Regions from separate parts of the Streptomyces sp. NPDC007157 genome, predicted to be linked through region 2. Evidence: riboswitches for the same ligand, from Rfam matches in the RefSeq annotation. Region 2 holds a riboswitch; the other holds the start of a gene.
What was found. A riboswitch is a leader RNA that binds a small molecule or an ion and turns the genes downstream of it on or off. The one in region 2 is predicted to bind ZMP and ZTP.
Positions count from the first base shown of each region.

Region 1 (3,534 bases), on a different contig from region 2:
TGATCGCGTGCAGGTCGACGACCATGTAGAAGGCGTCGTGGGATTCCTGGAGGGCTACCCACTGGCGGACGGCGCCGAGGTAGTTGCCGAGGTGGAACGAGCCGGCGGTGGGCTGGATGCCGGAGAGCACGCGGGGTCGATCAGAGGCCATGCCCCCATTCTCGCAGAGGGTGCGGGTGGGATTGGTCTCCGCGGTGGGGGGGGTGTCCGATGCGCGGGGGACTGCGGCGCCGTTGTGGCCGGTCGCGCAGTTCCCCGCGCACGTCAGGGGGCGCTGCCCCTGACGGCGTTGATCAGCCCAGGTCGATCTCCGGGTACAGCGGGAAGCCCGCCACCAGGTCCGTCGCGCGCTGGGCGATCTCCGTCGACACCTTCTCGTCCAGGACGTGCGAGGCCTTGCTCGGCGCGCCCGACTTCGTCGTGCCCGGCTCGGTCGCCGTCAGGACACGGTCGATCAGGGCCGCCACCTCGTCCATCTCGGCCGTGCCCAGGCCGCGCGTGGTCAGGGCCGGGGTGCCGATGCGGATGCCGGAGGTGTACCAGGCGCCGTTCGGGTCGGCCGGGATCGCGTTGCGGTTCGTCACGATGCCGGAGTCGAGGAGGGCCGTCTCGGCCTGGCGGCCGGTGAGGCCGTAGGACGACTCGACGTCGATCAGGTTGAGGTGGTTGTCCGTGCCGCCGGTGACCAGGGTGGCGCCACGGCGCGTCAGCCCCTCGGCCAGGGCACGCGCGTTGTCGACGATGCGCCGGGCGTAGTCCTGGAAGGCGGGCTGCCGGGCCTCGGCGAGGGCGACGGCCTTGGCGGCCATGACGTGCGGGAGCGGGCCGCCGAGGACCATCGGGCAGCCGCGGTCGACCTGGTCCTTCAGCGAGTCGTCGCACAGGACCATGCCGCCGCGCGGGCCGCGCAGCGACTTGTGGGTGGTGGTGGTCACGATCTGGGCGTGCGGGACCGGGTCGAAGTCACCGGTCAGGACCTTCCCGGCGACCAGGCCCGCGAAGTGCGCCATGTCGACCATCAGGGTCGCGCCGACCTCGTCGGCGATCTCCCGCATGATCCGGAAGTTCACCAGACGGGGGTACGCGGAGTAGCCGGCCACCAGGATCAGCGGCTTGAACTCGCGGGCCTGGACACGCAGCGCGTCGTAGTCGATCAGGCCGGTCGCCGGGTCGGTGCCGTAGGAGCGCTGGTCGAACATCTTGCCGGAGATGTTCGGGCGGAAGCCGTGGGTGAGGTGACCGCCGGCGTCCAGGGACATGCCGAGCATCCGCTGGTTGCCGAAGGCCTGCCGCAGCTCGGCCCAGTCGGCCTCGGAGAGGTCGTTGACCTGGCGGACGCCCGCCTTCTCCAGGAAGGGGACCTCGACGCGGTCGGCGAGGACGGCCCAGAAGGCGACCAGGTTGGCGTCGATGCCGGAGTGCGGCTGGACGTAGGCGTGCCGGGCGCCGAACAGCTCTCGGGCGTGCTCGGCGGCGAGCGCCTCGACCGTGTCGACGTTGCGGCAGCCGGCGTAGAAGCGGCGGCCGACGGTGCCCTCGGCGTACTTGTCGCTGAACCAGTTGCCCATCGCGAGCAGGGTCGCCGGGGAGGCGTAGTTCTCGGAGGCGATCAGCTTGAGCATCTCGCGCTGGTCGTGGACCTCCTGGCCGATGGCGTCGGCGACCCGCGGCTCGACCGCGCGGATCACGTCGAGGGCGGCGCGGTACGCGGTGGACTCGGTGGAGAGGGGCGCGGACTTGTCTGACATTCGGGACCTCCGGACATGGCGTTCGGCGTTCACGGTTCGGCCCAGGCGCACGGCACTCGATCAGACACAGGCCGCTCCCCGATGGTCGGTCCCATCCCAGCGCGCCAGTCACGGCCCGCTGGTCAGACTACCCGGCACGCCGGGCCCGGGGGCCGTGGCGTCCACCAGTCGGGCAGGGGCAGAGGGTAGTAAGGGGGCACCTCGCCGCGTTCTCTGGAGTCGCCGTGACCACTACGGAAGCCCTCATCGCCGCCGCCGACGCGCACAGCGCGCACAACTACCACCCGCTGCCGGTGGTGATCGCCACGGCCGAGGGGGCGTGGATGACGGACGTGGAGGGGCGCAGGTACCTGGACTTCCTGGCGGGTTACTCGGCGCTGAACTTCGGGCACGGCCACCCCCGGCTGGTGGCGGCGGCGAAGGCGCAGCTGGAGCGGGTGACGCTGACGTCCCGCGCCTTCCACCACGACCGGTTCGCCGCGTTCTGCACGGAACTGGCGGAGCTGTGCGGGATGGAGATGGTGCTGCCCATGAACACGGGGGCGGAGGCGGTGGAGACCGCCGTGAAGACCGCCCGGAAGTGGGGGTACCGGGTCAAGGGGGTGCCGTCGGAGAGGGCGAAGGTGGTGGTCGCCGGCGGCAACTTCCACGGCCGTACGACGACGGTGATCAGCTTCTCGACCGATCCCGAGGCACGGGCGGACTTCGGGCCGTACACCCCCGGCTTCGAGATCGTTCCGTACGGCGATCTGACGGCCATGCGGGCCGCGTTGACCGAGAACACGGTGGCGGTGCTGCTGGAGCCGATCCAGGGCGAGTCCGGGGTGATCGTGCCGCCGGAGGGCTATCTGGCGGGGGTGCGGGAGCTGACGCGCGAGCGGGATGTGCTGTTCGTCGCGGACGAGATCCAGTCCGGACTCGGGCGGACCGGGCGGACCTTCGCGTGCGAGCACGAGGGGGTCGTACCGGATGTGTACGTCCTCGGGAAGGCGCTGGGGGGCGGGGTGCTGCCGGTGTCGGCGGTGGTGGCGCGGGCCGAGGTGCTGGAGGTCTTCCGGCCCGGCGAGCACGGGTCCACCTTCGGCGGGAACCCGCTGGCCTGTGCGGTGGCGCTGGAGGTGATCGCGATGCTGCGCAGCGGTGAGTACCAGGAGCGGGCGGCCGAGTTGGGGGAGGTCCTGCATCGGCGGCTGGCGGAGATCGCGGGCAGTGGGCGGGTGACCGCCGTGCGGGGGCGGGGGCTGTGGGCGGGCGTGGACGTGGATCCGGCGGTGGGATCGGGGCGGGTGGTGTCGGAGCGGTTGATGGAGCGGGGGGTGCTGGTGAAGGACACGCACGGGGCGACCGTGCGGGTGGCTCCGCCGTTGGTGGTGGCGGAGGAGGATCTGGAGTGGGGGGTTGAGCAACTGTGGGAGGTCCTGAGCGCCTGAGGGGGTGCCGCCGCGAGACGAGCGCGAGTGCCGGTGCGCCGTGGCTCGCCGCGCCCACGCGGCGGTTGCCGCGGATCCGATACAGCCCCACGCCCCTATGGGGCGCTCCCGTGCGGGGCGTTCAAAGAATCACGTGCGGGGCGTTCAAAGAATCACGTGCGGGAGGAAGCGCGCGTAGTCGTCCGTCACCAGGCCCGCCGACTCCCTGATGCCCAGGCCCGCCGGCTCCTCCCCCACCACCCACGCGCCCAGCACGACGTGGTTGCCGTCGAAGGTCGGCAGGGGGGCCAGCTCCTGGTAGCAGCACGCCTCGTGACGCTGGACGGCCGCCGTGCCCGGGGTGTGCACCCGCACGC
Region 1 covers NZ_JBEYFE010000013.1:214,597-218,130, reverse strand. Annotated here, with positions in the region: gene trpS (tryptophan--tRNA ligase) at 1-151, opposite strand, end outside; gene ABZ642_RS24455 (glycine hydroxymethyltransferase) at 294-1,748, opposite strand; ZMP/ZTP riboswitch at 1,781-1,870, opposite strand; gene rocD (ornithine--oxo-acid transaminase) at 1,973-3,178, shown strand; gene ABZ642_RS24445 (glutathionylspermidine synthase family protein) at 3,323-3,534, opposite strand, start outside.
Region 1: linked by a shared signal. The riboswitch ahead of ABZ642_RS24455 (glycine hydroxymethyltransferase) and the one ahead of ABZ642_RS07745 (bifunctional 5,10-methylenetetrahydrofolate dehydrogenase/5,10-methenyltetrahydrofolate cyclohydrolase) in region 2 are both predicted to bind ZMP and ZTP.

Region 2 (3,534 bases):
ACGCTGCCGGAGGAGCGGGTGGTGCGCTGGGCCGCGGACGGCAGCCATACCGAGGTGGTCGTGGCGACCGACCCGTCCCACCCCGGCCGCCCGGTCCTCACCGACGACGGCGACCGGTCGCGGCTGGTCGAGGACGGCCATGTGCTCAGCCGGCGCACCTTCCCGCCGATGTGGGGCGACGCCCCGCCGCTCGGCACACCCCCGCACGACCCGGCGGAACTGCGCACCTACCTGACCGAGCTGATCTACAGCCACACCCTCACCACGCCGGAACTCCTGGACGCCACCCGCGAGCTGCTCGACAACTGGACGCTCGGCGCCCGGGAGTCGGCCGCCCTGGCCCGCCTCCTCGCCGACGCCCAGGGGCTGCGCCCGGCCGGCCAGGTCACCGACCGGCTCGGCCGCACCGGGCAGGCATACGTCCACGTCGAGGCCTCGGGCGCCCGGCGGATGCTGATCCTGGACCCGGCCACCGGTGCCGTACTCGGCCTGGAGACCACGTTCACCCGGGACGACCCCGAGTACGGCGTGCGGGCCGGTGACGTCATGGAGTACAGCGCCTGGATGCGCTGATCACACCCCGAGCTGCCGGGCGGCGGCGGTGACCGTCTGCTCCAGCAGCACGGCGATGGTCATCGGGCCGACCCCGCCCGGCACCGGCGTGATCAGCGAGGCCCGTTCGACGGCGGTGTCGAAGTCGACGTCACCGACGTTCCCCTCGTTGTAGCCCGCGTCGAGCACGACCGCGCCCGGCTTGATGTCCTGGCCCCGGATCAGCCGGGGACGGCCGACGGCGGCGACCACGATGTCGGCCTCGCGAACGGCCGCCGACAGGTCGGCGGTACGGGAGTGGCAGTAGGTGACGGTGGCGTCGCGGGCGAGCAGCAGCATGCCGGCCGGCTTGCCCAGGATCGCGCTGCGGCCGACGACCACGGCCCGCTTCCCGGCGGGGTCGACGTCGTACGCGTCGAGCAGCCGCAGGATGCCGCCGGGTGTGCAGGAGACGAAGCCCGGCAGGCCGAAGCTCATCGTCGCGAACGACGCGAAGGTCACGCCGTCTACGTCCTTCTCCGGCGCGATCGCCTCGAACGCGGCCCGCTCGTCGATGTGTTCGCCGACCGGGTGCTGGAGCAGGATGCCGTGCACCGCCGGGTCGGCCGACAACTCCCGCAGCGTGCCGACGAGTTCCTCGGTGGTCGTGGTGGCGGGCAGCGCCACGTGCCGGGAGGCGATGCCGGCCTTGCGGCTGCGGTTCTGCTTCATCCGGACGTAGGTGACGGAGGCCGGGTCCTCGCCGACCAGCACGGTCGCCAGACACGGTGTGGTGCCGGTGCGTGCGGTGAACTCGGCGGCCCGCAGCGCGGTCTGTTCGACGATCCGGCGGGCGACGGCGGTTCCGTCCATGAGACGGGCATGGGTCATGCGGCACACTCCTGAGCTGGTCAGACCTTGATCGCCCAGGCGCACGGCATCGACAGTGCGGGCCGCTCCACGGTGGTGCTCCACCTCAGCGCCAGTCACGGCCCGCGCCCAGCGTAACCGAGACCCTCAGCGTTTCCCACGACGGTGCGCCGCTCGCAGGGCCGTCCGCAACAGCACGACGGACGTACGCGGACGCGTGCGGCGGCGGTGCCCGAGCCCCGCTCGTGCCGAGAAGGTCCAGGTCAGCCGGGCGCTGACCTGGACCCGCGCGGTCCTTCCGGCTACTCGTCCCATGCCTGGATCATGATCTGCTCGGCGATCTTGCCGTCGCGCAGCGTGATCATCGACTCGGCGAGCACCCGGACACCGTCCGCGTACTCGCAGGACTCGCTGTAGGCGGCCTGGTCGCCCTGCACGATGCACTGGTCCAGCTTGTGCGTCATGTCCCGGCTGTAGACGTCGTCCAGCATCGCGGCTATGTCCCTGCGGCCGTGCAGGACCTTGGGGTGGCTGGGCTGGGCGGTGCGGTCGACGATACGGATCTCCGCGTCGTCCGCGTAGAGCGCCAGCAGGGTGTTCCCGGTGTTCCCCTCTACGGCCCGGCGCAGTGTGGCGGTGTCGAACGTGGAGCCTGTCGCGGTGCCCATGATGACCTCCTGCGGGAGCCCGCGACCCGATGCGGAGCGGGCCGCGACAGCCCCACCTTCGAGCCTCCTCCGCCCCGGCGGGCTCGGCAAGCGCAGGCCGGGCGCTCCGCCTGACGGGTGAGGGGGACCGGCTGCCCGTGTCCGGCCCGGCGCCCGGGCCGTTGCTGGAGACATGATCTCAACACGACGCATCGTCGCCGCCGTCGGCCTCGCCGTCGGGGTCACCGGCCTCGCCGCCCCGCTGGCGAACGCGGCCGACGCGAGCGCACAGAACCCCGGGAAGCTCACCGCGCTCGGCGTGCTCGACTCGGTCTCCCGCATCGGCATCCCGGCGGAGTACCAGGACCAGATCCCCAAGGTCTCGGAGCAGGTGCAGGGGCTGAACGGAGTCCACAAGCTGAGCGAACTGCACCAGCTCACCGACCTGGCCGCGCCCGCCATGGGGCTGGTGCCGGGCATCGAGTACTGACCCACGCCCCACCCCGAGGGCCGTCCCGGACAAGGGGCGGCCCTCGTCGTACTCGGTGCTCGGCGGTCGACTACCGCGTGCCCGGTGCCCAGGAACCGCGTGCTCAGTGCTCGGCGGCCAGGAACTGCGTCGCCGCCAGCTCCGCGTACAGCGGATCCGCGGCCACCAGTTCCCGGTGCGTGCCCACCGCGCGGACCCGGCCCGTGTCCATCACCACGATCCGGTCGGCCATCGTCACCGTCGACAGGCGGTGCGCGACCACCAGCACCGTGGTCGACCGTGCCACGTCGGCGACGGTGTCCCTGAGGGCCGCCTCGTTCACCGCGTCCAGCTGTGAGGTCGCCTCGTCCAGGAGCAGCAGCCGGGGCCGGCGCAGCAACGCCCGTGCGATCGCGACCCGTTGCCGCTCGCCGCCGGACAGCTTGGTCCCGCGGTGCCCGACCAGCGTCTCCAGGCCCTGCGGCAGCCGCGCCACCAGACCGTCCAGCCGGGTCGTCTTCAGCACCCGTGTCACCGCGTCCTCGCCCGCCTCCGGATTGCCGAGCAGCAGATTGTCCTTCAACGACCCGGACAGCACGGGGGCGTCCTGCTCGACGTATCCGATGGCCGAGCGCAGCAGGGGCAGTTCCCAGTCGGCGAGCGGGCGGCCGTCGAGGGTGATGGAACCGGACTCCGGGTCGTAGAACCGCTCGATCAGGGAGAAGACGGTGGTCTTGCCCGCGCCGGACGGGCCGACGAACGCCGTCATGCCCCGTGCGGGTATCGCGAAGTCGACCCCGTGGTGGACGTACGGCAGGTCGTCGGCGTAGCGGAACCGCACGTCGGTGAAGGTGACGGCGGCCGGTTCGGCGCCGGCGGACGGCAACTCGGCGGGTTCGGACGGCGGTTCGGCGGGCAGTCGGAGCGCCTCCTGGATCCGGGCGAGCGCGCCGGCGCCGGTCTGGTACTGCGTGACCGCGCCGACGACCTGCTGGATCGGCGACATCAGGTAGAAGA
Region 2 covers NZ_JBEYFE010000003.1:495,973-499,506, reverse strand. Annotated here, with positions in the region: gene ABZ642_RS07750 (CU044_5270 family protein) at 1-573, shown strand, start outside; gene ABZ642_RS07745 (bifunctional 5,10-methylenetetrahydrofolate dehydrogenase/5,10-methenyltetrahydrofolate cyclohydrolase) at 574-1,422, opposite strand; ZMP/ZTP riboswitch at 1,449-1,531, opposite strand; gene ABZ642_RS07740 (nuclear transport factor 2 family protein) at 1,704-2,069, opposite strand; gene ABZ642_RS07735 (hypothetical protein) at 2,242-2,538, shown strand; gene ABZ642_RS07730 (ABC transporter ATP-binding protein) at 2,642-3,534, opposite strand, start outside.